DNA from 2 places in the Lysinibacillus sp. NPDC098008 genome. Region 2 is predicted to be linked to the other one. Evidence: predicted binding sites of a transcription regulator. Region 2 holds the regulator's gene; the other holds the start of a gene.
What was found. The regulator CtsR, encoded in region 2, represses protease genes until heat stress. The targets are predictions, from matches to a motif close to ATGGTCAATAAAGGTCAAACA.
Positions count from the first base shown of each region.

Region 1: the regulator CtsR is predicted to act here: its motif matches at 7,292-7,312, upstream of clpP (ATP-dependent Clp endopeptidase proteolytic subunit ClpP).

Region 1 is NZ_JBIWBA010000005.1:104,036-120,224, reverse strand. Features, by position in the region: gene ACIQVU_RS07675 (sugar-binding transcriptional regulator) at 1-319, opposite strand, end outside; gene ACIQVU_RS07670 (hypothetical protein) at 483-605, opposite strand; gene ACIQVU_RS07665 (glutaredoxin family protein) at 838-1,074, opposite strand; gene ACIQVU_RS07660 (DMT family transporter) at 1,170-2,051, opposite strand; gene ACIQVU_RS07655 (aminotransferase-like domain-containing protein) at 2,177-3,550, shown strand; gene ACIQVU_RS07650 (S9 family peptidase) at 3,603-5,876, opposite strand; gene ACIQVU_RS07645 (spore coat protein) at 6,096-6,710, shown strand; tRNA gene ACIQVU_RS07640 (tRNA-Arg) at 7,015-7,089, opposite strand; gene clpP (ATP-dependent Clp endopeptidase proteolytic subunit ClpP) at 7,399-7,986, shown strand; gene ACIQVU_RS07630 (HPr family phosphocarrier protein) at 8,050-8,307, opposite strand; gene whiA (DNA-binding protein WhiA) at 8,421-9,368, opposite strand; gene ACIQVU_RS07620 (gluconeogenesis factor YvcK family protein) at 9,442-10,428, opposite strand; gene rapZ (RNase adapter RapZ) at 10,433-11,320, opposite strand; gene ACIQVU_RS07610 (NUDIX hydrolase) at 11,336-11,803, opposite strand; gene trxB (thioredoxin-disulfide reductase) at 12,073-13,017, opposite strand; gene ACIQVU_RS07600 (tetratricopeptide repeat protein) at 13,161-14,693, opposite strand; gene hisIE (bifunctional phosphoribosyl-AMP cyclohydrolase/phosphoribosyl-ATP diphosphatase HisIE) at 14,784-15,401, opposite strand; gene hisF (imidazole glycerol phosphate synthase subunit HisF) at 15,398-16,159, opposite strand; gene hisH (imidazole glycerol phosphate synthase subunit HisH) at 16,153-16,189, opposite strand, start outside.
Region 2 is NZ_JBIWBA010000026.1:520-16,708, reverse strand. Features, by position in the region: gene adh (aldehyde dehydrogenase) at 1-490, shown strand, start outside; gene ACIQVU_RS17560 (DUF779 domain-containing protein) at 512-874, shown strand; gene ACIQVU_RS17555 (DUF4003 family protein) at 1,261-2,229, shown strand; gene ACIQVU_RS17550 (aldehyde dehydrogenase family protein) at 2,272-3,699, shown strand; gene ACIQVU_RS17545 (acyl-CoA thioesterase) at 3,768-4,247, shown strand; gene ACIQVU_RS17540 (protoglobin domain-containing protein) at 4,294-5,604, opposite strand; gene ACIQVU_RS17535 (hypothetical protein) at 5,867-6,076, shown strand; gene corA (magnesium/cobalt transporter CorA) at 6,127-7,089, opposite strand; gene ACIQVU_RS17525 (class I SAM-dependent methyltransferase) at 7,122-7,805, opposite strand; gene ACIQVU_RS17520 (magnetosome magnetite crystal formation protein family) at 7,933-8,238, shown strand; gene ACIQVU_RS17515 (CtsR family transcriptional regulator) at 8,496-8,966, shown strand; gene ACIQVU_RS17510 (UvrB/UvrC motif-containing protein) at 8,980-9,522, shown strand; gene mcsB (protein-arginine kinase McsB) at 9,519-10,631, shown strand; gene ACIQVU_RS17500 (ATP-dependent Clp protease ATP-binding subunit) at 10,621-13,065, shown strand; gene radA (DNA repair protein RadA) at 13,156-14,532, shown strand; gene ACIQVU_RS17490 (PIN/TRAM domain-containing protein) at 14,780-15,865, shown strand; gene ispD (2-C-methyl-D-erythritol 4-phosphate cytidylyltransferase) at 15,877-16,189, shown strand, end outside.

The DNA.
Region 1 (16,189 bases), on a different contig from region 2:
TGCCAAAATGAGCCTCAAGCTGTTTAGCAAGCTGTGTCAGACCTGACCATTCATAAACAATTGCTCTTAACTTTTCAATTACAATCTCACCATCATCTGTACATACCATACCCGATTTTTGTGAATCTAATAACCCTTGTTCACGTAAAATATCTGTTTCTTTGCGTATTTCTCGCTCTGTCATTTTTAATGAATCCGCAAGTGTGCGTCGTCCGATGGGTTGCATAAGCTGAACGGTTTGTAAAATTCGGTATCTAGATTGCAGAAGCGGATACATTTCAGGAAGTAGTCTTTGCTGTGCCTCAGGAACAGTTAACATATTTATCTACTCCCTTTTATAACAGTGGGTTGTTTTTAGTCCCACCGTTTAAAATTATGTCCCACTTATATAGCTATTATAATATGCTTTATGTAAAAGAGCAAGTAGTATCCAAAGAAAAAAGCCCCGTAACGTTGGTCATCGCTACGAGGCTTATACATTCTTATTTTGTAAAAGATAAAATTGCGTTTTTCTTAAATCCTTCTAACGCTTTTGTTGCTTCACCTTTATTTGCAAATTCAAAAATACGAACATCCTGCTTCTCAAATACTGTAATAACCCACATTGTAAAATCTCCCTTCAACATTGTTTTTGTAATATAACAACTTCCAAAATCTATAATAATTTTCACCGACTGTTTTATAACAACTTCTTGCTTGATTCCTATTCTACGCCGATTTTTTAGAAAAGGAAGCCCAATGTGAAGGTCTTCACAAACTGTTCAAATTCAAAACGCTTTCATTGAACAATTTGTGAATTGTATAGCTTATAGCGAATAACCGTGCCAAATTAACAAGTTATCTTTCACTGAAATGTTCCATTAATGTAGCATAATCTAAGTTGCCATACTGAATAATTTGACCACCCTTTTCAACTACAGGAATCATCAGCATATATTTTTCATGTATATGATCATCTGCTTCAATATCAATGATCTCAATATCGAATGGTATATCCTCCTGTACAAGCTTTAATGTGCGTAAACCGTCTACACATAGCGGACAATTTGCCCGACTAAAAAACTTCACCAGCATTGCTAGCACCCCCTTCTTCTATTATAAAGCGAAATGGCTAATCAGGTTTTACAGCATAAAGGAAAAGCTGCCTTCTTTACGTATTGAGCACTAGACTACTTTTTTGTAATCACTGCATTTTTGCCAATGATTACTGTTATCACCACAATGATGGCTACAATAATCGTAAACCAAGTGATAGATTCATGTAAAAATAATGTAGCAAAAAGAATCATTAGAAATGGCTGTAAATATTGAATTTGACTTACTCTTGCAATGCCACCTAATGCCATGCCGCTATACCATGCTACATATGCTAAAAATTGACTGACAACAGCTAAATAGAGCAAGCTTAGCCATGCTGTTACAGGAGCATGTAACATCACTGCTGTGAAATTTAAAACAACTGGAATTATAAAAAATGGTGCAGCAATTAAAATAGCCCAAGCAATAACTTGCCAGCTTCCTAATTCCTTCGCCAATTGCCCGCCCTCTGCATAGCTAAGCCCTAATATTACCACTGCTGCTAATAACGCTAAATCCGCTATATGTAATTGCCCTAGCCCAAGATAAACCGCATAAATGATAACTGCTATCGCACCAGCAATACTTGAAAGCCAAAACTTTAAGGAAGGCTTCTCTCCTGCTCTTATTATAGCAAAGCCTGCTGTTGCCAAAGGTAAAAGCGCTAATTCTACAGCGCCATGAGAAACCGGTAAGCTTATCATTGCCCACGAGGTCAATAATGGAAATCCTAACACTGCCCCAAAGGATACAAGCAATAAGCTTTTAAATTGACGAGCAGTAGGTAGCTTTTCCTTTCTTATCAGTAAAACAATCGCCACAATAATTGCCGCTATGACAACTCTTCCTAAGCCTACGATAGTTGCCCCAAAATATGGTACAGCTACACTTGTTGCTGGCAAAGTTAAACTAAAGCAAATAACCCCTAATAACCCTAACAGTAATCCCACTTTTTCTGTTTTTTGTTTCTGCATTATTCCAAACCTCCTATTTTTCATGCCATCTGTCCCTGGTATACTCAATAGTAAAAGGAGCTATATCGAAAATAAATAGAATTTTCTATCAACTGTCCTGGTACAGATAAAGGAGAGAGCTTGTATTGCAGACTAAATATTTAGAAATTATTAAGGACATTAAAGCACAGCTCACAAAGGGCATACTTACTACAGGTAGCAAGCTGCCATCCGTAAGACAATTATCTCAGCAATTTTCGTGCAGTAAAAATACAGTACTACGAGCCTATAATGAGCTAGAAAAGGAGCATATTATTTTTTCTGTCCCTAAAAGTGGCTACTATGTTGTTCATCAGGCTACACAGCCAAGTGCACCACAACAAATCATTGATTTTTTGTCTGCTGGGCCAGATAAACGTATTATGCCATATATAGAATTTCAGCACTGCATGAACCAAGCCATTGACATCTATAAGGAAGAATTATTTAGTTACAACGATCAACAAGGGCTTTATGCTCTTCGTGTTCAATTAGCAAAGTATTTGCAAAGCTTACAGGTCTTTACAAGTCCAGAGCGACTTTTTATTGTATCAGGCTCTCAACAGGCACTCCATTTATTAGCGTCAATGCCCTTTCCAAACGGCAAACATAATATACTCGTTGAGCAGCCTACCTATTTTGGCTTTATTGAAGCCGTTCGTCTTCAGCAAGTTACTACGCTTGGTATTGATTTAACAATGGAGGGCATTGATTTAGAGCAGCTTGAATATATTTTTCGCAACAATGATATAAAATTTTTCTATATTGTACCGAGATTTCAAAATCCGCTTGGTCATAGTTATACAAATGAGGAGAAAAAACGCATTGTAGAGCTTGCAGAAAAATATGATGTGTATATTGTGGAGGATGATTTTTTAGGTGATTTAGATCCAAACATGAAAGCAGACCCATTATTCTCTTTTAATCCTTCTGGTCGAGTGATTTATATTAAAAGCTTTTCAAAAGTATTTTTGCCAGGCTTACGAGTAGGTGCAGTTGTACTTCCAGCTTTAATGATTCATGATTTTTCACGCTATAAATTCAGTGCCGACTTTAATAGCTCCGTGCTTTCACAGGGAGCATTAGATATTTATTTAAAAAGCGGTATGTTTGATAGTCATATTAAAACAATAAAAGAGCTATATAGCAGAAAAATGAATGCCCTACAGACAGCTTGTGAAGCATTGCTACCTAACCATATCCATTTTACAAAGCCTACTTCTGGCTTTTATCTTTCGATTATGCTGCCAGACCATATCAGCGCTAAGCAGGTTGTCCATTTATTACATGAAAAAAATATATGGATGGACGATGCCTCTAGAATGTTTTTACCAGCCTACCAGCAGGATCATCTTATTCGCTTAAGTATTTCTCAAGTGGAGGAACATCTGATTGAAGGGGGGATTAACGAGTTAGCCTATTGTCTGTCATTATTAGAGCGCAATAAAAGCCGCTACAAAAATATGCGACCTCTATTATAAAAGGCAAGGCATTGTGTGCGAATAAACGACACAGCAATGCCTTGTTTTTAAATTATTTTAAATGTGTATCAAGGAATTTTACCATGGCATTGTAAAATTCAATTCTGTTTTCTTCATTTGCAAAGCCATGTCCTTCATTATCTTTTAACATATACTCTACATCTACACCTCTAGCACGTAAAGCTTCCACAATTTGATCGGATTCTGCTTTATTCACACGTGGGTCATTTGCGCCTTGTGCAACAAATAATGGCGTTTTAATTTGATCCGCATGGAAAACAGGTGATACTGCTGTTAATAATTCCTTATCTTCCTCTGGATGACCTACGCGCTCATAAAACATATTACGCATTGTTTCCCAATATGGTGGAATTGTATCTAGTAGTGTAAAGATATTCGATACACCAACGTAATCCACTGCTGCGGCATATAAATCTGGTGTATACGTAATACCAGCTAATGTTGCATAGCCACCAAAGGATGCACCATAAATACCAATACGCTCAGGGTCTGCAATACCTTGGTCAATTACCCATTGTACGCCATCTGTAATATCATCCTGAATTTTTAAACCCCATTGCTTATTCCCAGCCTGTAGGAATTCCTTGCCATAGCCAGTTGAAGAACGGAAATTCACTTGTAGCACAGCATAGCCACGATTTGCTAATAGCTGCACCTCTGGATTAAAGCCCCACATATCACGAGCCCATGGTCCACCATGTGGATTAACAATTAATGGTAAATCTTTAGCTTCTTTATTTTTCGGCAATGTTAAATAGCCATTGATTGTTAAGCCATCTCGACTCTTATACGAAATCGGATGCATCTCAGCCAATTCCTCAGAATTTAGCCAAGGGCTTAATGTTGCTAGCTCTGTTAGCTCATCGGTTGTTGAGTCATAGTAATAGTACTTTCCATAGACTGTATCACTTGAAACACTTACAATAAATTTTGTCATTTCTTTATTGTAATCATTGATACCTAATTCACTCTCATGAACACCAAGCTTGTTTTGAATTTTACGGAAGAGCTGTTCAAAATTTTCATCAAAGAACTGATAATGAGGCTTATCCGTAATATATGCACCATATAATACTTTATCTTGCTCAGCATTATATAATATGCCTGCAACATCAACCTCTTCATTGGACATAATTACTTCTTCATTACCTTCTAAATCATACTTCACAGCCTCTATTTTATCTCTGCCTTTGTTAGATATAGCATAAATAAATTGGTTATCTTTTGAGAAAGCTAATGGCATGACTTCATCGCCTGCTTCTATTTCAATAAATGGTTTAAATTCATCTTTTTCAGAATCACGATAAAGAATCGTTCCTACTACACCATCAGAGGCTACAGCAACACGCACTTCTCCATTACGATCCGCTAACCAGCTTGTAATATTTCCAGGATTTTTAGCAACATGCGTTGTTTCACCCGTCTTAATATTTAGCTTATATACATCAAAAACAGTTGCATCCTCTTTATTCATCATAATAAGAATTTCATCTTTCACGCCTTGAAGTCCACTTAGTATCCCTACTGTTACGTTAGGATACGGCGTTAAATCCTGTTCTTTTGCACCATTAAAGGTTGTGGAATAAATATGGTAGTTTTCATCACCACCATTATCCTTTAAGTAAAGCAATGTATCGTCCTTCCAGAAGAATCCTGCAATATCGCGATCTGTTGAATTGGACACACGTACTGGCTCACTATCATCATTCATTTTTTTCACAAATACATTGGAACGATTTTCCCATGCAGCAGCAAATGTAATATAATTGCCATCAGGTGACAGTTCATAGCCAAAGCTACCAGGATTTTTCATAAAATCTTCCACAGAGATTTCTGGAACACCTTCATTATTTGTAGCATTTTTAATATTTTTAGCATTGTTTAAAATTTTATTTGCATCCTGTTTTGAAATAAATTCATTATCCACGGATACACCATTCCATAAGCCAAGCTTATTCGCTGTGTCCCAGTATGCTGTAAGTGATGCTTCTTGGTCTTCTTTATTTAAAGCTCTTACTAAAATACGAGCGGCTTCATCACGTTTAATGGCTACATCTAAATCTGTGAATTCCTCAGCCTTTACCCACTTATCCATAATTTGTTGACGCATTGATTCCGAGCCGTGCTGGAATGTTAAAGCCGTTACAGCTAAGTCTAAAAATTCCTGTGATGACAATTGCTCCTCTTGCGCAATAGCTACACTTTGCGTGTCATTAGCAGCACGCACCTCTTGCATTGTTGCAGGAACTACAGCAGACGTTGTTAAAATAATCGCCAATGATGCAGATAGAAATCTTTTTTTCAACATAACTCCTCCTTATATCAGTTTACGTTATATCGAATGTCGATATATACATAAACTATCATAACCTTTATATCACTGTCAATAATTGATAGCATTTTATGATAATTCCCTTTTTCTCCATAAAAACAATTCCAACGAATTGGTACTTATACCGTATGAAATGAACGGAAGTTGACATACTAAATACTGCAACAAAATAACATCTAGGAGGCGTTTCTTTTGTCACAATCGTTTTATAATGAATCATCCAATCAAAACAATTTTAATCAGCAGCAAAGCCTAAATCATGGCGGCCATGAAATGATGGACATGCATGAAACCATTGGTGAAGTTATGGCTGGTATGAACCAAGCAATTATTTTGCGTCCACATGTAAAAGACCCTGAATTATTAAGCATTTTAGATCGCCAATACAATTTTACATTAGGCATGTATAACACAATTGTTGAAGCTTTTAGTACAGGTCATGATCCAACTGTTCCTACAGGGCGCTACCAAATGGAAACAGGAAATGATTTCAAATATGGTATGACGGCTGGCCAACCGAAAAAGCCAATGCAAAATGCCAATGAAATCAATGATGAAATGATTTCTGGCTTCTTACTAGGTGCGCAAAAAGGAGCGGCAAAATGTATGACAACGGCTGCTCTGGAAACAACAAATCCTGTTGTACGTCGTGTTGTTGCGGATAGTATCCCTAACTGTATTGAAATGGGCTACGAATTGTCTATTTATCAAAATAAACATGGCTACTATCAAGTGCCACAATATTCTCAGCAAGATATGCAAATTATGCTGAATGCCCATACAACAACATCTAATCCACTTCATTAAAAAACAGTCCATGGCGACCTCTTATCGCCATGGACTGTTTTAGCTTTTCGAATTTATGGCAAAAAAAAGAATCCCCTCAGAAAGGATTCTTTTTTTTCGACTATTACTAGTCTTCACGTACAGTATGTTCACTAAAAAATAATTTGGAGTTGTTGCTTTTTTGAAGGTTTGAAAGGAAGAAATAGGGGAATAATGCCAACTAGAGCAATATTCCCGATATTTTCCCTCTCCATCTCCACTAAGCAGGCTGCTAAACTACTTATTAGGAGATTGAGTTATAACAGTATATCAATAATCAGTAAAATGGCGCCCTCGGAGGGAATCGAACCCCCAGTGCAAGAACCGGAATCTTGCGTGTTATCCATTACACCACGAGGGCAAAAGACACAAAAAAAAAGTACACACTCTATCTAGGCTTTCGAAAAGCATGATGTAGATAACCCTCATTTTTGAAGCATACCTGCAAAATAGTGTAACGTACTTTAAACTTATGACCTTAACTATTATACAAACGTCTAACCTATAATTCAACCATAGAATGCAAAAACAATTTATTTTTTTATTAAATTAAGCAGGGTTAATATTTGACCTTCCCTGACTATAATGTGTATGATAGGGATACAGCTGAAATAACAATGGAAATTTTCAGCAAGGGTATTCGAATTTAGTTTTTTAAGGAGGATTTAACATGAATTTAATTCCTACAGTTATTGAACAAACAAGCCGTGGTGAACGTGCCTATGACATTTATTCACGACTACTAAAAGACCGCATTATTCTTTTAGGAAGCGCTATTGATGACAACGTTGCGAACTCTATTGTCGCACAGCTTCTTTTCCTACAAGCGGAAGACCCAGATAAAGATATTTCTCTTTATATTAACTCACCAGGTGGATCAATTACAGCTGGTATGGCAATTTATGATACAATGCAGCTAATTAAGCCACAGGTACAAACAATTTGTATTGGTATGGCTGCATCTATGGGGGCTTTCTTACTTGCTGCTGGTGAGCCTGGTAAACGCTTTGCATTGCCAAATGCTGAAGTAATGATTCACCAACCACTAGGTGGCGCTCAAGGGCAAGCGACAGAAATTGAAATTGCTGCAAAGCGTATTTTATTCTTACGTGAAAAATTAAATGGTATTTTATCTGAACGCACTGGTCAACCTCTTGAGGTTATTGCACGTGATACAGACCGTGATAACTTTATGACAGCTGAACGTGCAAAAGAATACGGCTTAATTGATCATATTATGCACAGTAACAATAAATAAACATAAAAAGGCATCGCAGAGTTGTTCTGTGATGCCTTTTCTATTCAAATGAAATAACAATTTTCAGTCTTCATTTTCAATAATTGCTGCTAATGCTGAAACCGCTTGCTCGGCATCGTTGCCTTCGCTACTTAACGTTACCTCAGCTCCTTTAGCAACTGCTAAACTCATAACACCCATAATGGATTTGGCATTTACTTTTTTCTCATCTTTTTCTAAAAAGATATCAGCGCTAAAACGATTTGCTTCCTGCACAAATAGCGCTGCTTGCCTTGCTTGTAGTCCTAATTTTAATTTGACTTGGACTGTTCTTTCAATCATTCTTAAAACTCCCTTTCACTACCGTTCGTCGATTAATTTTATCTTACCTTACTTACTAGCAAAAGAACAATAAACGATTACGCATGACATTCATACCTAAAAAGTATAGAAATTTAACCACCTATTTTTTCGCCACGTCGTAATGCATCAGCAATCTCATCAATTTTTCTTAAGCGATGGTTCACGCCTGATTTACTAACAGTTCCACTTGATACCATTTCACCAAGCTCTTTTAATGTCACATCTTGATATTCCACACGAAGGCGCGCTATTTCTCGCAGCTTCTCTGGTAGTTGGTCAAGACCAATTGAATTTTCAATAAATCGAATATTCTCTACTTGACGTAATGCAGCACCAATTGTTTTATTCAAATTGGCTGTTTCGCAGTTGACAATGCGATTGACACTATTACGCATATCCCGCAATATACGCACATCTTCAAATTTCATCATTGCTTGATGTGCACCTACAATATTTAGGAAATCTGAAATTTTTTCCGCTTCTTTTAAATATGTGACAAAGCCCTTTTTACGTTCAATCGTTTTAGCATTCAGGTCAAATTCATTCATTAAATCCATTAATGCCTCACCATGTTCTTTATATAAAGAATAAATTTCTAAATGATAGGCTGATGTTTCTGGATTATTAACAGAGCCGCCTGCTAAAAATGCGCCTCTTAAATACGCTCTCTTTTGACCGCTTTTTTTAATAAGTTTTCTAGAGATCGTATGATTAAATTGAAAGTCGTCTGAGATGATTGCTAAATCGATTAACAGCTCACGTGCACCTTCTCTTACGCGGCAAATATATACGTTATTTTTTTTCAGTCGCATTTTTTTACGAACAAGTAATTCTACATTGTATGGGTATAGCTTTTTCATAATTGTATATAGTCTTCTCGCAATTGCAGCATTTTCAGTTTGCACGTCTAAGCTTAGTTGTTTATTCGCAAAGGATAATGAACCATTCATACGAATTAGGGCAGATACTTCCGCTTTCATACAATGATTATCCGCTTCTACTTGGGTTAACTCTTTTTTTGTTTCAGAAGCAAAAGACATATCACGCCCCCCTTTCAATCATGATTTCTATGTATATGTGTATCTTACCATATACAATATGTGCATTATGATGCTATAACGTTCCTCTTATTTTATCATTATAAATATCAGCATAGTCGATCAGCCATTCTGCAACATTCGTTGCATTATGTCGAACCGTTCCATCTGAGCGGATTGTAGCAATATCACGTTTAATAACCTCTAATCCCATACTTTCAAGCTTTGCCACATCAAATGTCACTGGCTCTGCTCTTTCCTCTTTATATAATTCCTTTACAAGATTAGGAAGCTCTTCATTATTCACTAAAATGGAATCGATAAAGGCACTGCCAACATGTTTATAGATAGCCTTCACATGATCACCTGCTGTATAAGAAATTGTTTCACCTTTTTGCGTCATTAAATTACAAACATATATTTTTCTGCCTTTGGCTCTCACAACAGCCTCTCCAATTTCCTTTACAAGGAGATTGGGAATAATGCTTGTATACAGGCTTCCGGGGCCAATTAAAATATAATCCGCACGTTGAATAGCCCGAATTGCCTCTGGTAACGGTTGCACATTTTCAGGCACTAAAAAAACGCGGTCAATGCGTTTGGTTGCTGTCGGAACTTTAGATTCTCCTTCAATAATAGAACCGTCCTCTAACACTGCATGTAAATTTATCTTTTTATTCGCTGCTGGTATAACGCGCCCATGAACTTTTAATACCTTGCTCATCTCACTAATAGCATGGTTAAAATCACCTGTAATATCCGTTAATGCTGTTAACATAAGATTCCCTAATGAATGTCCACGTAAATCTTCTGATGCTGAAAAGCGATATTGAAACATTTGCTCGACAAGTGGTTCAACATCGGATAATGCAGCAATCACATTGCGAACATCACCAGGGGGCGGAATGTCATAATCATCCCGTAAACGCCCTGATGACCCCCCATTATCTGCAACCGTCACAATCGCAGTAATATCAAATGGATGGTGCTTTAGCCCGCGAAGTAGCGTGGAAAGACCTGTGCCTCCACCTATCACGACAAGCTTTGTTTGCTTTTTCCCCATGCACTCAATCCTTTCTACGATGAATATCACGATGCGTGATAACCGTATTTTCTTTGCTTGCTAAATATGCCCCAAAAAATTCTGCTAATGTTACTGAACGATGCTGCCCGCCAGTACAACCAAAAGCAATAACAAGCTGGGATTTTCCTTCTTGTCGATAAAGCGGAATCATAAAATCAAATAAATCGGTTAATTTTTGTATTAATATTTGCGTATCATCTAATGCCAAAACATACGAGGATACTTCTGTTTGTAAGCCTGTTTTTGAGCGTAGCTCTTCCACATAGTAAGGATTTTTAAGAAAACGCACATCAAATACTAAGTCAGCATCAATCGGCATACCATGCTTAAATCCAAAGGACATCACATTAACAGAAAAAATTGTATCTGCCTCACTAGCAAATTCTTTTACAATTTTTTCACGCAATTCCTTAGGCTTCATTTGGGATGTATTATAAACAAAATTAGCACGTCCCTTTATTTCAGCTAGAAGGGCACGCTCTTGTTTAATGCCATTCAATGGTAAGCCGCTGACTGCTAATGGGTGGGCACGTCTTGTTTCCTTATAGCGTCTAACTAGTGTTGCATCATCTGCATCTAAAAATAAAATCCGAACCATAATATCGCCTTCTTTTAGTATATGGTCTAATGCACCAATAAGAGAATCAAAAAAATCTCCTCCGCGCATATCCATTACAGCGGCAATACGTGTGCTATTTTTTCCCGAATCCCTTAGCAAGGTTAAAAAAGTTGTGAGTAATGCTGGTGGTAAATTATCGATACAGTAATACCCTAAATCCTCAAAGCTTTGAATCGCTACCGTTTTTCCAGCTCCAGACATTCCTGTAATAATAACCAATTCATGTGTACTTTGTTGGCCTTCAACCACCACTGCTATGCAACTCCTTTATTGTTCCTTTGATATTTGTATTTTCTGATGAAGTAATTCAAAATTCGTTGTATAGTCAAACGTACCATACTGAATACCTGATTGTGAAACAGCAAATTGTAAATTCGTTCGATCTCCTTCAGCCATTGGCAAATGCGCTAAATCCTCTATTGGGTGCCATGCAAGCTTGCCTTCTCGCGTTTCTTCAAGTGGTGTTCCTTCCACATCTTTTGCAACAAATGTGTAAAGCATCCATTCGTCCACTACATCATTATTTTCTTTAATCACCATTGTATAAACACCCTTTAAATGCACATGTAATGGTGTGACATTTGTTTCCTCTTGAAACTCACGTATAGCGGCCTCATAGATGGACTCGCCACTTTCCATTTTCCCACCAGGCGCCACGTACCAGCCTCGTCTTGGTTTTTGAAGTAATAATACTTTACCGTCTTTTACGGCAATTAAATTTGCAATTCTTTGCATAGGCACACCTCTAATCACTTTTGCATTCTACTCTCCATTATAACAAGACCTCGTAAGATTTGTCCTCATTTACAACTTTTCAGCTACAAACCCTTTCCACAAAAAAAGTAGGCTGCTTTCACCTACTTGAGGCGGAAACAACCTACTAAAACAAAATAAAAGGGGGATTGCTAATTACAATTCTTATCATACACCTTTTATATGTCATTCAAGTTACAGCAATATTAAAACCACATTAAAACTACTGGTTTTTCGTTAAAATAGCAAGCTTACGCATTGATTTTCTCTAATAATTCTTCAATATAATGTTGTGCAGCCTGTGCGGCAATACTACCATCACCTGTCGCTGTGACAATTTGACGCAACGATTTTTCACGTACATCTCCAGCTGCAAAGATACCTGGAATGTTTGTTTCCATCGTATCATTTGTCACAATATAGCCTGCTTCATTTAAAATGCCTAAAGATTCAAATGGCTTTGTTAATGGTAACATACCAATATAGACAAAGACACCATCTGTAGCAAATTCTGATTCACTGCCATCGATTGTCGATTGTAATGTAACACTACCAACTTTGCCATCTGCTTCATTAATTTCTTTGACAGTGGCATTCCAAATAAAATCAATTTTATCGTTAGCAAAGGCACGGTCTTGTAGAATCTTTTGTGCGCGTAATTTATCACGACGGTGAACAATTGTTACTTTCTCAGCAAAGCGTGTTAAATAAACACCCTCCTCTACAGCTGAATCGCCGCCACCTACGACAACAAGATTTTTCTGTTTAAAGAATGCACCATCACATACAGCACAATAGCTGACACCACGACCACCAAGCTCTTTTTCACCAGGCACACCCATTTTTTTATACTCTGCACCTGTTGTAATAATAATGGCACGTGTTTTATATTCTTTTGCACCTGATTTGATTGTTTTATATTCTTCGCCATCGATGATTTCCGTTACATCACCATAAGCATATTCTGCCCCAAATTTCTTTGCATGCTCAAACATCTTTGTTGACAGCTCAGGACCTAAAATTGTATCAAAGCCTGGGTAGTTTTCTACTTCCTCTGTATTAGCCATTTGCCCACCAGGAATTCCCCGTTCAATCATTAATGTTGCTAAATTAGCACGTGATGTATAAACAGCAGCAGTCATCCCAGCAGGACCTGCTCCAATAATAATCACATCATAAATTTTTTCTTCTGACATCAATACTTCCCCCTAAACATAATACTTTTTATCTTCATTCAGAAGATGAAGATAAGGCCTCTGGCAATATTACCAAAGGAAACTTATTATAGCGTCCGTATGTTCATCGTATGTGAAAGTATAAAGTTATTCAACTAAGTTGCTCACACTTGCTCATCATGACTATTTGGTAAAAACATTAAAATTTCATCAATATATTTTGTTAATGTGGACACCGCTATACCATATTGCTGAGCAATTTCCTTCTTTGTGACTTTCAGCATGTGCGAAGTTTTAAATAAATAATCATTTGCACCCGCAATCGCTGCTGGATTTGTAAAGCGATAATTTTGCCCTAGAGCTTGCTCACATAGCACAAACCACATTTGAAACATTGGTACAATTAGTGAGGAGAGCTTACCATACTGCTCTAATAAAATTTCTGGCACATGAACAGCCCGTAAAAAGCTCGCTTCTACTTTATTTTTTTTATCAAACTCATGACCAAGTGCATAGGCTAAAAACAACTTTTCAAACGTACCTAATTGCTCCACATTTATCCATTTAGGATGCGCAATAATTTCTTGCTTATACGCTGTATCCTTTAATAAAAACAAGCCAAAAATGCGCTCACTTGTATAGTTGCTTTCTAACTTTTCAACGATAAAATCACGATTATGCTCTAATGCATCAAGCGCCAATTCATTTTCCTGCTGACGCCAAGGCTCAAATCCTTCTTTATCTGGATCTAACTCCAGCAGTTGCTCCCATGCGCTTTTGGAAATTTCCTTATGCCCTGAAAAATAACCTGCATGTGATAGCCAGAAATAAAACCCTGCATCACCTGCATAGCCTCGCTTCTGCATACTACGCAGCCATTTAAAGGCTAATTCATATTGCCCGATTAACGCCAATGTCGCACCTAGTTTATAACGATGCTCCCATGTATAGGGCTGAATTTTAACAAGAATATTTAATAACTCTTGTAAATCCTCCTCGTTTTTTTCATAGTATGCAATGACTGTTAAATTACAAAGCGCATGTAAATTTCCTTTATTTTCACGTAGCACTGTATGCAAGAGAGCCTTTGCCTGCTCTTCTTCTCCAACATAAAAATACGCAAGCGCTAGGTTATTATACGCAGACCAAAACGCTGGTCGATCTTCAATTAAATCTTCTAAAATCTGAATAGCTTCTGGAAAATTCCCCTTTTCCATGCAGCGACGAGCCTGCTCCTGACGATATAAATCCTCGCCAGATCCTTCTGGCACCTCAAATTCATCCTGCTCAAAAGCAACAAACTCTAATATTTCTGCTGCTTCATCTGCATAAGCACCCTCAGGCTCTAATTGCAAATAGCGCTCTGCAAAATTTTTAGCATCATGCATCATCCCTATACAGCCCGATACCTCTGCCATATAAAAAATAATTTCTGGATTATCTGGGTCAAGCTGATAGGCACGACGAAGCAGATCATACGCTTCTTCAAAACGTTGACCTTCTAATTCAACGATGGCTAGTTGTAAAATAATCATAGAATCATCAGGGCTTAAATCTACAGCACGCTGTAAATATTTATAGGCTTTATTCATTTGTCCACTATTCATTGCCTGAATTGATTTTTTATAATAATAGTCGCCTGTTGGAATAAACGACACTATATTCGATTGCTTCTCATTTTGACGTTTCTTTTCCAATATATTTCCTCCGAAACAAGAAATAAGGAACGTATTTCACGTTCCTTGACACAGTAACACTTATTATACCATACAATTAATAATATGCTGTTATTTCTCCTCGTGACGTTTTTCCAACACATATAGAACATCATAAATACTTACTTTTTGCTCTTGCAGTAATACTAGCAGATGATAAATTAAATCTGCAGCCTCCCATTTAACTTCCTCTGCATCACGATTTTTAGCACCAATCACAACCTCTGTCGCTTCTTCTCCAACCTTTTTACAAATTTTATCGATACCTTTATCAAATAAATATGTAGTATACGCCCCTTCAGGCATTTCCTGCTCTCGCTTTTCGATAACACGGACAAGTTTAGAAAGGATGTCCACAGAGCCAACTTTTTCATTTTGCTGAATTACCTCAGTAAAGCAAGAAATTGTACCATTATGACAAGCTGGTCCGTTCGGTAAAACCTCCACCACTAATGCATCTTGATCACAATCTGCTTTGATCGACACAACTTTTTGTGTATGACCACTTGTTGCTCCTTTATGCCAAAGCTCTTGTCGTGAGCGAGAATAAAACCAAGTTTCCCCTGATTCAATTGTTTTAGCGAGTGACTCCTTATTCATATAAGCCACTGTCAGCACTTCTTTTGTATTGGCATCTTGCACAACCGCTGTCACAAGACCTTTTTCATCGAATTGAATCATGTCAATCATCTTACTGCCACTCCTTTTTCACGTAAGTATTCTTTTACTTGCGCTACGCTCGTTTCTTTATAATGGAAAATAGATGCTGCAAGTGCTGCATCTGCATCTACACCTTCTGCTAATACTTCGTAAAAATGTTCGGCATGTCCCGCTCCACCACTAGCAATTACTGGTACTGTGACAGCCTCTCTGACCGCCTTTGTTAAAGCTAAATCAAAGCCTGATTTTTCGCCATCCTGATTCATACTTGTTAATAAAATCTCGCCAGCTCCTAAGCGTACAGCCTCTTTCGCCCACTCAATAGCTGACCAAGTTGTTTTATTACGTCCACCGTGTGTATAAACCATCCACGTGCCATCCTCTTCACTATAACGTGCATCAATTGCTACAACAATACATTGTGCGCCAAAGAAGTCAGCACCCTCTTGAATAAGAGCGGGGCGCTCCAACGCAGATGTATTGACAGAAACTTTATCCGCTCCTGCACGTAAAATACGCTTCATATCATCCAATGTACGAATACCACCGCCAACCGTAAAAGGAATTGCAAGCGTGGCAGCCGTTTGCCGAACGACATCCACCATCGTTTCCCGCCCTTCATGTGAGGCAGAAATATCTAAAAATACAAGCTCATCTGCACCTTGCTCATCATAAAACTTCGCCAGTTCAACTGGATCACCTGCATCGCGTAGTGAAACAAATTGTATTCCTTTAACAACGCGACCTTCCTTTACATCAAGACATGGAATAATACGTTTTGTTAGCATGCCTTCACACCTTTCAGCCATTGCTCTAAT
Region 2 (16,189 bases):
TTCAAGCGAGCAAATGGAAAAAATTCTTTCATATTTAGATATCGGTAAGCAGGAAGGTGCTGAATGTCTAATTGGAGGGGAGAAAAATAATGTAGGCGAAGGCTTTGAAAATGGCTACTACATTAAACCAACTGTCTTCAAGGGGCATAATAAAATGCGTATTTTCCAAGAGGAAATTTTCGGACCAGTTGTTGCAGTAACAACGTTTAAAACGAAAGAGGAAGCATTAGAAATCGCTAATGATACATTATATGGTTTAGGCTCAGGTATTTGGACAAGAGATATGAATACAGCCTACCGCTTTGGTCGTGGTATTGAAGCAGGGCGTGTTTGGACAAACTGTTACCACGCTTATCCTGCACATGCTGCATTTGGCGGTTATAAAATGTCTGGTGTCGGCCGTGAAAACCATAAAATGATGCTAGCTCATTACCAACAAACGAAAAACCTACTTGTTAGCTATAGCGAAAACAAACTTGGCTTCTTCTAATTGATAGGGAGGTGCATAGGTGTGGTTGAACGAGTATTAGCTACAGCAGAAGCACTGGCACTAATCGATTCATTAAAAGAAAAGCATGGTCCTATTATATTTCATCAATCTGGAGGCTGCTGTGATGGCTCATCACCAATGTGTTATCCAGAGGGTGAATTACTATTAGGCGATCAGGATGTATGCCTTGGGGAAATAGGCGGTACGCCCTTCTATATGCATAAAAATCAATATGATTACTGGAAGCATACCCAAATTATTTTAGATGTTGTTGATGGCAGGGGTGGAATGTTTTCATTAGAGGGTGTAGAAGGGAAACGCTTTTTAACAAGATCGAGGGCATTTTCATCAGAGGAGCTACAAGAGCTAGGGTTAATTGAATAAAATATGGGACAGCGGCAGCAAGATATGCCGCTGTTTTTTATTGTATGTACATCTTTAGCTTTTAGAGAAGAGGCTATGTAATGCGATGGTCTTCGGCGAGTTGCGTAAAGATAAAAATAACTGAAAGCGCTCATTTAAAGTCACTGTAAATAATAACTTTTTAGTGGTTTTTGCGATCAACGTAAACATCTCCCTTTTATCCTGTATGAACAGGTTGTAAGACCTTCACTGATTGAAGGTTCACTTTATGCTGTTGATATTCCTTATTAAACCAAATAAATCAGGTAACATATATTAAATTAAGTTTACTTTTTATGTTAATTGTTACAAGAAAGTGAATCTTTCTAGCGTTATGTAACGTAAATTGAGAAAAGGAGTGACCAATAATGGATTACGTGATGATTGAAAATCAATTGACAAATACAGTTGAGAATATATCAAAAGCTGCTGGTTGGACAGTTGATCGCAAGATTATTTTAGCCATTGCTAGTACATTTCTAGCTTCAGGAAAAACATTTGATGCAGATAAGTATAAAGCAGTATTGCAGGAAATGAAGAAGCAGAGCTCATGGATGTCCCCTTTACGAACAACGGTTGGCTATAGCATCGCTGCAAATTTAATGGAGCAGGAGGATGCAGAAAAGGCAGTTAAGGATTTATTAACAAATGTAAATATTTTAAAAGAGGCAAAATTCAGAAGTGGCAATTTTAGCTTTATTGGTGCACAGTTTTTAACGGAGAACGAATATGAGAAAAAGACGCATGCTCAAAAGGCTAGAGCTTTATTTGATGCAATTCGTAAGCATCATCCATTTTTAACATCTTATGAGGACATTCCTTATGCGATTTTATTGAGCAGTCCATCTGACGATATTGAGCTACGCGCAGATACAATGAATCGTTACTATAAAGAATTACGAACATATAGATTTACAACTGGTAATGACCTGCAATGGCTTTCACAAGTTTTAACGCTGCTATCTCCGCAATATGATCATCAGCTAGTAGCAAGCGTTGTAGCGATCCGTGATACATTCAAAAAACAACAGACAAAAGTAAAGACTATGCATTACCCTCTACTTGGATTTTTAGCAATACTTGATCTTAATCAAACACAGCTTCAGGATATTATTGACTTGTACCATGAATTAAAGAGTTTAAAATTATTAAAATGGCATCGTGAGTTCGTGCTCTTTATGGCTGTGCAAATTGCTATTTACGATATAGCAAATGTACAACAATCGTTGTCGATGACAATGATGGCCTCCATAGAATTATTAATTCAGGCACAGCAAGCAGCGATGATGGCAGCAGTTAGTGCAGCCGCCATAGCATCTAATTCTAGTTCTTCATGATAAAATAAAGAAGAACTTGATTATTTGGAGGTGCATGGAAAGATGAAGGAAACAAAACTATGGATAGATGGTCAATGGCAGGCTACGGAGGATAGCTATAAGCTAATATCTCCATATAGTGGAGATGTTGTTGCCCACGTAGCAAAGGCATCCATTCAAGATGTGGAGAGAGCTATCGAAGGTGCACAACGGACATTTCAAACATTTAAAAAGACAACAGCCTATGAGCGTGCCGAAATATTATATAGAGTAGTCGACATTATGCGACAACGCAAAGAGGAGTTTGCAGAGATTTTAGCATTAGAGGCAGGGAAACCTTTAACGGCAGGATTAGCTGAAGTTGAACGTACCATTGCAACATATCAATTTGCGGCAGAAGGTGCTAAGCAAGCGAAAGGTGAAACTGTACCAATGGATGCAGCACCGGGAGCAGGAGATTATATTGGCTGGACAAAGCGAGAGCCATTAGGTGTTATTTCAGCTATTACGCCATTTAATTTTCCATTTAATTTAGTAGCGCATAAATTAGGTCCAGCATTTGCAGTAGGGAATACAGTTGTGTTAAAGCCAGCGACACAAACGCCATTAAGTGCCCTGACAATGGCAGAGATTTTTAAAGAGGCAGGCTTACCAGATGGTGCGTTACAAATAGTGACAGGCAGTGGTGGTGAATTAAGTGATATGCTTATTACACATCCATATGTTAAAAAGGTAACATTTACAGGTAGCGGTAAGGTTGGCTTAGGTATAAAAGAAAAAGTAGGCTTGCGGAAGGTAACATTAGAGCTTGGCTCCAACGCAGCAGTAATTGTTGAACCATCGACACCAATCGATAAAGTTATTAAACGCTGTGTAGGTGGGGCATTTAACTTTGCCGGACAAGTATGTATTTCATTACAGCGCATTTATGTACACGCCTCGATTATTGATGAATTTACAAAAGCGTTTGTAGAAGAAACTAAAAAGCTTGTCGTAGGTGATCCATTCGATAAAAATACGGATGTTAGTGCCATGATCCATCCAAACGAGATTGAACGAATAAAGGAATGGATTGAGGAGGCTCAAGCACAAGGTGCTGTTATGGCAACAGGTGGTGTCTTTACGGAGCGTACTTTAACGCCAACTGTTATGACAAATGTAAAGGCGGATATGAAAATTATTTGTCAGGAAACATTCGCACCAATCGTGTCAATTGTTTCATATGAAACATTAGACGACGCTATTCGACTTGTTAATAACTCAGACCTTGGCTTAAATGCAGGAATTTACACGAATATACTATCAGACGCTCTATACGCGGCAGAGGAGCTACAGGCAGGTGCTGTCATTATTAATGATATTCCAACCTTTAGGGTAGACAATATGCCGTACGGCGGTGTAAAGATGAGTGGTTATGGACGCGAAGGTATTAAATGGGCGATTGAGGAAATGACAGATATGAAATTTGTTACGATAAAAAAGTCGTTCTAAATTTGCATCAGCACTTTTTCTGCGATACGATGACGACAGAACATACATGAAGGGGAGTTACTAGAACTATGACAAACAACGCTGTACCCATGAGCCAATCACGTACGGTTCAATCACGTCTCGTATTACCTCCAGATACAAATTACCACAACTCCATTTTTGGTGGAAGAGTGTTAGCCTATATTGATGAAATTGCTGCTATTACAGCAATGAAGCATGCAAAAGGACAGGTAGTAACAGCTTCAATTGATTCAGTTGACTTTTTATCCGCAGCACATGTAGGAGATATTCTTGAAATAGAAAGTATTGTATCTTCTACTGGACGTTCTTCCATGGAGGTTTATGTGCGCGTTATTTCTCGCAATATAGAAACGGGAGAAGAAAAGCTAACAACAGAATCATTTGTAACGATGGTGGCAGTAGACGAAAAAGGAAAACCAACACCAGTGCCTGCTATTTATCCTGAAACAGATGAGGAGAAGCGCTTATTTGAAACAGGGCCAGCAAGACGCGAGCACCGTAAACAAAAGCGTGCTTTGCCTCATTAAATAGAAAGGGAACTTCACTGACAATAGTGATGTTCCCCTTTTTTTGCTAGATATTTAGTTCATTGACTACATTAATCAGTGAATCAGATGATGAAGAAACAAGTGTAGCCCCTTGTGATAGCTCAGTAATTAAATTAGAAATCGTTGAAATATCCCTCGATGTATTCATATATTGCTGTTGAATACCTGCGACAGCGTCAGCAATATCATTAAACGATTTCGATAAATTTCCTTGGGTAGCAACACTATGTTGAATTTTTTCATCAACATTTAGCACAGAATTCGACATTGTTGTAATATTGCTTTCAGTTTCTTTAATAAGATGCGAAACATTTTGTACGGCATTTTTTGTTTCTTCTGCAAGCTTGCGAACTTCCTCTGCTACAACTGCGAAGCCTTTGCCATGTTCTCCTGCACGAGCCGCTTCAATAGATGCGTTTAAGGCTAATAGATTTGTTTGATCGGCAATGCCTGTGACAAGCCCAACAATTTCAGAAATCTTTTGAGAGGATGTACGCAGCTGGGTCATTGTCACGTCAAGGCTATTAACGCTTTGTAAAATAACTTGTATTAAATTATTTTGTTCTTGCAACTGTTGTTGCCCACGTCTTGACTTTTCCTGTGTATCTGCAACGAAGTTTAAGCCCTGCTTTGTTGCCACTGCAATATCATCTGTTTGAGAGGAAATCACTAATAATGAGGCTGCTGTTTCCTCACTAATCGAGTTCAACTCCTCAGCCGTACTTTGAATAGTTGTGACAAGGGCATGCTTCATTTCATCTGCCGCTTTGCGAATACGCTCTTCTTCTTTTTCATATGCCTCGATAACAAGCTGCTGCTCTAAATTAATAATTTTACTAAAAGCATTAATAGCACGGATTGCATCATGCTTTGAAATATCAAGGTCATTCACAAAATTTGCAAATGTGGTAGTGAGTGATTGGAAGGATGCAATATACCATTTTGATTGCAAGCCAATTCGAACGTGAGCCTCGGCAATAGCTTTTCGTTCATGAATGTAAGCGCTGTTAATATGGCTTTCAAAAATATCACTTAAATGCTTATGAAGTGTAATTTTTAAACGATCAATATGGGATGTTCGATTAATAATATCAAGTAAATCTTGACTTAAACTAATCGCTGCGTAAAATTGCTCCACCATTGTTGGAATCAAGTCTTTTGCTAATGGCTGTAATTGCTTAATAATCGCTAAATCCTCAATTGTTAAATTTAAAAGCTGTAATTGTTTTTGAAGAATTGGATGGTTGGAAACCTCCAATTGTACAGTCCCCTTAAAATTTTCAGGCGTTAAAACAACTGAGTAGCTTGGACTACTATTTTTTGTAAACCAACTCATTATTGATTGCTCCATTCTTAATATCTATAATAATTAAACATCAAATATACTTTTGTCATTTATCAACATATGGTATTAAATCTATTTTACTATTTTTTGTTGGATATTTGGTTATAAATTTGGTTTATTTCTTTATTTTTTTACTTGCCTATTTGTTTATATTGCCAGCAAAGGAAATTTGAATTTAGTATGGGAAACCTGTAAAATACGAACTGTTTATGGTAGTAGAACGGTATATAAAAAAGATTGGAGGAGGTATTTTATGGAGAAAAAGCGTTTTAAATTTGTTATTCCAGTGATGGTTATTGTAGCAATCGGCTCTGTTTATATGCTGCGTAACTATTATGCTGAAGTACCAGACGTTGAGCAATTATTAATTACGATTTGCGCAACATTAGGGTCAGGAGTGCTAGCATACTTTTTATTCCCACAGCAGGGTGAAAATAAAATTGATGACCGTGGTCCATACTAGTGTATTATGAGTCTGCTCGTTAAAACAAAAACGAGCAGACTTTTTAATTTTTAAGGTTTAAATAATTTAAACCAGCCTTTTAGCTTAAAGACAATGAGCATTAAGATTGCGGTAATAATCATAATACCAAGTACAATAAAGTAGCTATATCGCCCATGTAGCTCAGGCATATTATCAAAATTCATGCCATAAACGCCAGCAATAAATGTTAAAGGGATAAAGATTGTTGAAACAATGGTTAGTGTCATCATAATGCCGTTCATGCGACTTGAGCTCATAGCCATATAACTATCACGCATATCCGCAGTCAGCTCTCGATTAGATTCCACCATCTCTGTTAGTTTAAGTAGATGATCGTAGATATCTCCAAAATAAGCTCTCTCAGATTTATCTAGTGAAAATCGATAAGAATTCAATACCCGATATAAAAGGTCACGCATTGGTAAAATAGTACGTCTTAAATCGAGCAAGTCACTGCGGAATTCAAAGACAATCTTCATGGCATTTACATTGCTTTGATATGTAAGCTCGTCTTCAAGTGCATTTAAGTGATCCTCAATTTTATAAACAAGTGGGAAATAACTATCAACGATTTTATCGATTGTTTGATATGTTAAGTAAATTGTTCCACGTTCCCAGTTTTTTGACTGTTGTTCCATCATCTTTTGCACCTTATCGATTTCAGGAGCAGGATTTTTATGGAATGTCACAATGAATTTATTGGAAGTGAAAATATTGACCTCCTCAGCAGCTAATGTTTCTTCATTGAGTCGATGAATAACAAAAAAATGAAAGTCGTCATAAAAGTCAAGCTTTGGACGCTGTAACCGCAGTAAGCAATCTTCAATAGCGAGTGGATGGAAATGAAAGAATGTTTCTAATAATGATTCTTCCTCAATGGTAGGGCAATTAAAATCAACCCAATACCATTCAAACTCTTGTTGTCGGATGACCTCCAGCGGGAAGTCTTTAAGTAATTGTTGTTGTTTTGTAATTCCAATGGTGCGTATCACAGCATTCACCTCAAGTTTTTAACTATGAAATTTTAATGTTCCTCTTTAAAGCATACCCAACCACCAAATAAAGTAGTGGCAAAAAATCTAGAAGGTTTTGTAAAGCCTGCTTGCTGAAGCAATGTTACAATCTCTTCCTCCCTCATAAATGATAGAGCACGGATGGATTTTTCCATCTCTGCTACATCTTTGGCAGATAGCTTTGTATGCTGTAACCAATAGGCACGCCATAAATCAAATTGTAGCTCTGTTTCTACTGTACCTTGTTGTCCATACTTTGAAACAAGAACAAATGGTGCGCCAGGCTTTAAATAATGTGCTATTGCTGTTAATGTAGTTAGCTTTTCTTTATAGTCCTGAATAAAGTGAAGGACGAGTACACAGCTAGCTGCATCATACTGCATGGAAGGTAATGTGGTGTTGAGTATTGTACCTTGATGGAATGATATTGCATTTGATAAAGATTTCAAACGTTCCTTTGCCACATGAAGCATAGATTCAGATGGATCAATGCCAACAAAGGACCAATGAGGTCTTTGTTCAGCAAGCTGTAAAATTTCGTTGCCGCTTCCTGCTCCTACAATTAATAGCTCAGCTTTTTCAGGTAATGCAGAGTAGTAAAAGGTTTGTATTAAACGAAGCATTGCATCATAGCTTGGGAGTGTACGTCGAATCCCTTTTTCATATTCATTTGCTAATGTGCTGTTAAATTCCATTTTCTATCACTACCTCTCAAAAAAATTTTAAAATTCTTATTTAATATGAAACTATTAAGGGTATAGTTCCGTAGATAGTAGTACATAAAAACATAAATAAAGCATCAAGAAAGGATTGATATATAGTATGGAGAGTAAATGGTCTAAAGTCATCATACACGCAAGTGCATTTTTTGCGCCATGGTTAGTACCGATTATCTTTTTCCTAATTAGCTCAGATGAGGAAGTAAAGGCTATTTCCATTCAGGCATTGTTGTTCCAAATTGTGATGGCTGTGTTACTAACCATTGCTGGTGTATTAAGCTTTGTCTTAATAGGCTTACCGTTTTTAATTATTTTCGGTATTATGGTATTTATTGTACCAATTATCGGTATTGTAAAAGCCTTGTCTGATGAGCCTTGGCGTTATCCAATTGTAGGTCGTTGGGTATAATTTTTATAAGCGCAAGTATATGCTAGTTGCATATGCTTGCGTTTTTTTGATAGCCAAAAAGGGTACATTATATGTACGAATAATTGATCAAGCATATGTAATAGTAGCTAAAATTCTGCATTGTAAAGCGCTTGAGCAGCTTTTTTTATTTTCTATAGGCGAATTAATTGCAATTATTTTCAAGCGTTTTGTATAATATACTCAAAGAAAGTCAAAGATAGTCAAAGTCAGTGAAGTAAGCGAGGTGTATTCCTAAAATGCGTAATATATCAGACATCATAGAAGGTTACTTAAAGCAGGTACTTGAATTAGGTGGAGAAGGGCATATTGAAATAAAGCGTAGTGAAATTGCTGATAAATTTCAATGTGTACCGTCACAAATAAATTATGTTATTAACACAAGATTTACTGCTGAGCGGGGTTACCTTGTTGAGAGCAAACGTGGTGGTGGTGGATACATTCGAATTTTACGTGTCCGTGCGAATTCACATATTGATTTGATTGACGATGTTCTTAAGCAAATTGAGGATGGAGCATCGCAAACGATGGCAGAAGATTTAATTTATCGGCTTATTGATGAGCAGGTAATTTCAAAACGAGAAGCGAAATTAATGTTAGCAGCAATTGATCGCTCAACAATTGATTTACATCTTCCGTTAAGAGATAGCATTCGGGCTAAAATCTTACGAGCGATGCTGACAACAATAAAATACGAACAACAAAAATAGTGAGGTGATGGAAATGATATGCGAACATTGTCAACAACGTAATGCAACAGTTACTGTAACACAAGTTCAAAATGGGCAAAAGGTGGAGCACCATTATTGTGACGTCTGCGCCTCACAATTCCATCCATTTCATGCAGAATTTAAACAAGAGCCTATCTCCATTCAACAGCTATTGTCTAACTGGTTTGGCTCACCGACATGGCAGAAGGTGGGGGAAAAGCAGCAGACGCCACCACCACAGCAAACTTGCCCACAATGTGGCTTTACCTATAAGCAATTTTTAAAAGAAGGTAAATTTGGCTGCCCAAGCTGTTATGACGCCTTTAACGAGCATTTACCGAAGCTTTTTAATCGTATACAGGCAGGCCCACAACATATTGGGAAAATGCCCGGCGCACATAGCAATGTATATGTTATTAAAAAGCAAATTGAAGATATTCGAAAACGGATGAAATTAGCCGTAGATGAGGAGCAATTTGAAGAGGCAGCAAAGCTTCGAGATGAAGTGAAGGAGCTTGAGAAGCAACTACAATTTGAAGGTGGTGATGTGTCATGATGATTGAATCGTTTTTAGAGCGTGCGACCCCAACGTGGATGCGTGTTGAGGACGATTATTCAGATATTGTCATTAGCACACGAATTCGCCTTGCTCGAAATTTAGATGGTTATCGCTTCCCACTTGTTTTCTCTGAGAACGAGGCATTACAGGTGGAGCAAGCAGTTACACATGCTATAAGCGATAGCTCAAATCTTCAACATGATTATGCATATTTTGCAATAAAAGATTTAACACCATTGCAACGTCAAATTCTTGTCGAGAAGCATTTAATTAGTCCACAGCTTGCTAAAAAGGAGAAGGTGGGCTCCATTCTTCTCTCTGAAGATGAATCCGTTAGCATTATGGTGAATGAAGAGGACCATTTACGCATCCAGTGTATGACAGCAAGTTTTCAGCTTCAACGTGCCTATGAACAGGCAAATAAAATTGATCGTATTTTAGAAAAATCTTTACCATATGCATTTCGAGATACCTTTGGTTATTTAACAAGCTGTCCAACCAATATTGGTACGGGGCTTCGAGCATCCGTGATGATGCATCTACCTGCGCTTACACTAACTGGGCAGATGAATCAAATTATTAATGCCATGACACGTCTAGGTATGACGGTAAGAGGCATATATGGTGAAGGAAGCGAAAATTTAGGAAATGTTTATCAAGTGTCTAACCAAATTACACTTGGCAAGACAGAAGAGGATATTTTAGCAGATATACAAAGTGTTGCTGAAAAAATTATACAAAAAGAACGGCATGCAAGAGGTAAGTTGATGGAAAAGGCAAACCTTGCCTTAGAGGATCGAGTTTATCGAGCTTTAGGAACACTTACACATGCAAGGATTTTAACAAGTGAGGAGGCAGCAACTTGTCTATCCAATGTCCGTTTAGGTGTAGATTTACAGTTGATTAAAGGGATTTCAGCAACAGCTTTAAATGAATGTGTTGTAAGTATGCAACCAGCATTTTTACAACATTATGCAGGTGAGGCACTACCACCTGCTGAACGCGACCGTGTACGAGCGAAAATGCTGCGAGAAGCACTGTTAGCTCAACAATATACGAATAAGCCTATGAATGGTGGAAAAGGAGAGGATTTATATGATGTTTAATCGTTTTACACAACGCGCGCAAAAAGTATTACAGCTTGCTCAGGAAGAGGCTATTCGTTGGAAGCACGAATCCATTGGGACAGAGCATATTTTATTGGGGCTTATACGTGAAGGCGGCGGTATTGCTGCAAAAGCGTTGGAAGCTATTGATATTAGTCCTCAAAGAATTGAAGCGGGAATTGAAGAATTAGTTGGCAAAGGTAAAGAGGATGTTGGACCGATTGTTCACTATACACCACGCGCTAAAAAGGTTATTGAACTTTCAGTTGATGAATCACGTAAATTAGGTCATTCCTATATTGGGACAGAGCATTTATTATTAGCGCTTATACGTGAAGGCGAGGGTGTAGCAGCTCGTGTCTTAAATAATGCAGGTGTAGGCTTAAATAAAGCACGTCAGCAAGTATTATTGTTATTAGGCAATAATGATAATGCACAATCTGGACAGCAAGCGACGCAAGCAGCAAATACACCAACATTAGATAGCTTGGCACGTGATTTAACGCAAATTGCACGCGAAGGCTCTTTAGACCCTGTTATTGGCCGAAGCAAGGAAATTACACGCGTAATTGAAGTGCTATCACGCCGTACAAAAAATAACCCTGTATTAATTGGTGAGCCAGGTGTTGGTAAAACAGCTATTGCTGAAGGGCTGGCACAGCAAATTATTAATAATGAAGTGCCAGAAACTTTACGAGATAAACGTGTGATGACATTGGATATGGGGACAGTTGTTGCAGGTACAAAATATCGTGGTGAATTTGAAGACCGCTTGAAAAAAGTGATGGATGAAATTCGCCAGGCTGGCAATATTATTTTATTTATCGATGAATTGCATACATTAATTGGTGCAGGTGGTGCAGAAGGTGCAATAGATGCATCGAATATTTTAAAGCCGTCATTAGCTCGTGGTGAACTGCAATGTATCGGTGCAACAACATTAGATGAATACCGTAAATATATCGAAAAGGATGCCGCATTAGAGCGTCGTTTCCAACCAATCCAAGTGGATGAACCGTCTGTAGAAGAGGCGATTCAAATTATTCAAGGCTTACGTGATCGCTATGAGGCACATCACCGTGTGAAAATTACGGATGAAGCAATTGAAGCGGCAGCTAAAATGAGTGATCGTTATATTTCAGACCGCTTCTTACCAGATAAAGCGATTGACTTAATTGATGAGGCTGGTTCTAAAGTACGCCTACGTTCTTTTGCAGTACCACCAAATTTAAAAGCGCTTGAAGATAAGCTTGAAAATGTTCGTTCTGAAAAGAATGCAGCTGTATCGGGTCAAGAATTTGAAAAGGCGGCAGCGTTAAGAGATACAGAGCAAAAGCTAAAAGATGAAATTGAAGCAACGCGAAAAAATTGGAAAGAAGAGCAGGGCAAAGCTGAATCACAAGTAACTGTAGATGATGTAGCGGCAGTTGTATCGATGTGGACAGGAATCCCAGTGTCGAAAATTGCCTCTGAGGAATCTTCGAAATTATTAAATCTTGAAGAAGAGTTACACAAACGTGTTGTGGGGCAAGGAGAAGCAGTAGAAGCTATTTCTCGTGCGATTCGCCGTGCAAGAGCGGGCTTAAAAGACCCTAAACGTCCAATTGGCTCATTCATCTTCTTAGGACCAACAGGGGTTGGTAAAACAGAGCTAGCAAGAGCGCTTGCTGAAGTGATGTTTGGTGATGAGGATGCAATGATTCGCGTCGATATGTCTGAATATATGGAGAAGCATTCGACTTCACGCTTAGTTGGTTCACCTCCAGGCTATGTAGGCTTTGATGATGGCGGTCAGCTAACAGAAAAAGTTCGTCGTAAACCATATTCTGTTGTATTGCTAGATGAAATTGAAAAGGCACATCCTGATGTTTTCAATATTCTATTGCAAGTGCTTGAGGATGGACGCTTAACAGATTCAAAGGGACGTACAGTTGATTTCCGTAATACAGTGGTAATTATGACTTCAAACGTTGGTGCAGATGCATTGAAATATCAAAAGAGCCTTGGCTTCAATGTAGGCGGCACAGATACGAAGCATAAAGATATGAAGGGGACAATGCTGGAAGAGCTGAAAAAGGCATTCCGTCCAGAATTCTTAAACCGTATCGATGAGATGATTGTTTTCCACTCATTAGAAAAAGAGCATTTAAAAGAAATTATTGCAATGATGGGCAATGCATTAACAAAACGCTTGAAAGAGCAGGATATTTCGTTAGAGCTAACAGATGCAGCGCTTGAAAAAATTGCTGAGGAAGGCTATGACCCTCAATACGGTGCTCGTCCACTACGTCGTGCATTACAAAAACAAGTAGAAGACCGATTATCGGAAGAATTACTGAAAGGTAATGTAGAAAAAGGAGATCATGTTGTTATTGACTATGTGAATAACGAGTTTATTGTTAAGAAAAAAGAAGAGGTTTCTACTTCTAAATAAATTTTCTAAGACAGTGAGGCTTTAAGTGCCAAGCTGTCTTTTTTTCTGTACAATAACTATATAAGAACAAATATTCGAGGTGAACGTAACTTGGCAAAGAAAAAAACAAAATTTGTTTGTTCAGGCTGTGGCTATGAATCTGCTAAATGGATGGGCAGATGTCCAGGCTGTGGAGAATGGAATAAGATGGTGGAAGAAGTTGAGGTTGTTGCAAAAGGGCCACGTGGGGCATTTCAGCATTCCGCTACAGTTACTCAAAAGGCAGTGCCTATTATTCAGGTTGAAGCTACTGAAGAGTCGCGTGTAGCAACGGAGATGGGGGAACTAAATCGTGTCTTAGGTGGAGGAATTGTAGCTGGCTCACTAGTATTAATTGGCGGTGACCCTGGGATTGGGAAGTCTACATTATTACTGCAAGTTTCTGCATTGCTCTCCAATAGGGAGCATCGTGTGCTTTATATTTCTGGAGAGGAATCGATTCGTCAAACAAAATTACGAGCAGAACGTTTAGGAGTAGTTTCTCAAGAGCTTTATATCTATTCTGAAACGAATCTTGAATTTTTACATCAAACGATTGATGAGGTGCAGCCGAAATTTGTTATTGTCGATTCCATACAGACGGTCTTTCATCCAGAGGTGACAAGTGCACCAGGGAGTGTGTCGCAGGTGCGTGAATGTACAGCAGAGCTTATGCGCATAGCCAAAACAAAGGGCATTGCTATCTTTTTAGTGGGACATGTGACAAAGGAGGGGCAAATTGCAGGGCCGCGAATCTTGGAGCATATGGTGGATACAGTGCTGTATTTTGAAGGGGAAAGGCATCATAATCATCGTATTTTACGAAGTCAAAAAAACCGCTTTGGCTCGACCAATGAAATTGCTATATTTGAAATGCTGCAAGGTGGTTTAAAGGAAGTGCTCAACCCTTCTGAGCTATTTTTGCAGGAGCGTTCACAAGGCGCAGCGGGCTCTACGATTGTTGCCTCAATGGAAGGAACGCGACCAATCCTTGTTGAAATTCAATCTCTAGTAACACCTACAAGCTTTAACTATCCTAAGCGTATGGCAACAGGGGTAGACCAGAATCGAGTGCAGCTATTGATGGCAGTGCTTGAAAAGCGTATGGGGCTCATGCTACAAGCCCAAGATGCATATATTAAAGTTGCTGGCGGTGTGAAATTAGATGAGCCTGCTATTGATTTAGCTGTATTAACAAGCATTGTATCTAGCTTTAAGGATCAAGCAGTAAGAGCAACAGATTGTTTTATTGGTGAGGTAGGTTTGACAGGGGAGGTGCGCCGTGTTTCGCGTATTGAACAGCGTGTTATTGAAGCGGCGAAGCTTGGCTTTAAACGAGCCTTTATTCCAGCATCTAATATCGGTGGGTGGGATTTTCCACAGGGCATTGAAATTGTAGGCGTCGAAACGATAAAGGATGCTTTAAATATGTGCTTTAGGGAGCTATAAAGAAATTATGCATGTTGGATATTATTCTAACATGTATTTTCTTTCATTTTTGACCATAAAATCGGAAACTCCAGTAAAGAAATAAGCGTCCTAGAAAATAGTATTGTGAATCTACCTGAAATAGGGCTTGGCAAATTGCATAAAGGTATTTTAATTGTTTAAAAATAATGATAATTTGCTTAGCTTATAAAGGATTTTCTACAACAAACTATGTATAATCTTAAATAACAATAGGAGGTGACAGCTTATGAAAAAATTTGTGCAAATTGCCTTTTTACTGATTGGAGGAGCATTAGGCCTTGTTTTCTTACCGCCATTATACGAATTGCTTCATTTATCATCTAATCCTTGGCTAGATAATCCTTATGTATCAGTAGCATTAGGGGCACTTTTGTTATTTACATTATCATTTGCCTTTTCTGATTATTTCGTGAAGCTCATTGGCTGGATGGAAGAGGTACTATTTAAAGTGCCAATTGGAGATTTATTATTTGGGACACTAGGTTTAATCATTGGATTAATTGTAGCTTATTTTTTAGGCTTTGCTATAGACAGTATACAAATTCCTTTTATTACAGAAATAATACCGCTTATTTTATCATTTGTATTAGGGTATTTAGGCTTCCGCATAGGTTTTAGAAAAAGAGATGAATTGATACAGCTTTTTACATTACGTGGCGCTAATACAAAGAAAAAGGCTATTGAAGAGGCTGAAGTGCCAGAAGTGAAAGGCAGCTATAAACTGCTAGATACAAGCGTTATTATCGATGGTCGCATTGCAGATATTTCGGAAACAGGCTTTATTGAGGGTATTTTAGTTGTGCCTCAGTTTGTATTAACAGAGCTACAGCATATTGCGGATTCGTCTGATACATTAAAGCGCACAAGAGGTCGTCGTGGCTTAGATATTTTAAAAAAATTACAGGATGAACGTAAGACAAAGGTTGAAATTACAGATGAAGATTTTGAGGATGTACAAGAGGTAGATTTAAAGCTAGTACGACTGGCGAAAAAAATGGGCAATGATACACAAATCGTTACAAATGATTTTAACCTTAATAAAGTGTGCGAATTACATCATGTGAAGGTATTAAATATTAATGATTTAGCAAATGCTGTAAAGCCTGTAGTTATTCCTGGTGAGGATATGCAGGTTGTCGTTATTAAAGATGGAAAAGAGCACAATCAAGGCGTTGCTTATTTAGATGATGGAACGATGATTGTTGTGGAGGGTGGACGTAGCTATATTGGACAGGCAATTACAGTAACAGTAACAAGTGTGCTGCAAACATCAGCAGGTCGAATGATATTTGCGAAGCCAAAGGACGATTAGGATGTGAAGGTATGCAATATGAAGTAGTCTTACCTGCAGCTGGCAGCGGCAAGCGTATGGGAGCAGGACAAAATAAATTATTTTTAAAGCTTTTAGAGAAGCCAATTCTTATACACACGCTAGAGGTGTTTCAGCAGGACCCTTGTTGCACAGGTATTTGGTTAGCTGTGAAACCAGAGGAGCGTGCATATATTCAAGCAATGCTACAGCAATATAGTATTACAAAGGTTAAAGGCTTACCTGATGGAGGTGCGGAGCGACAGCATTCCGTGCATTCCTGTATGAAGGAGATGGAGCAGGTTGATATTGTGCTTGTCCATGATG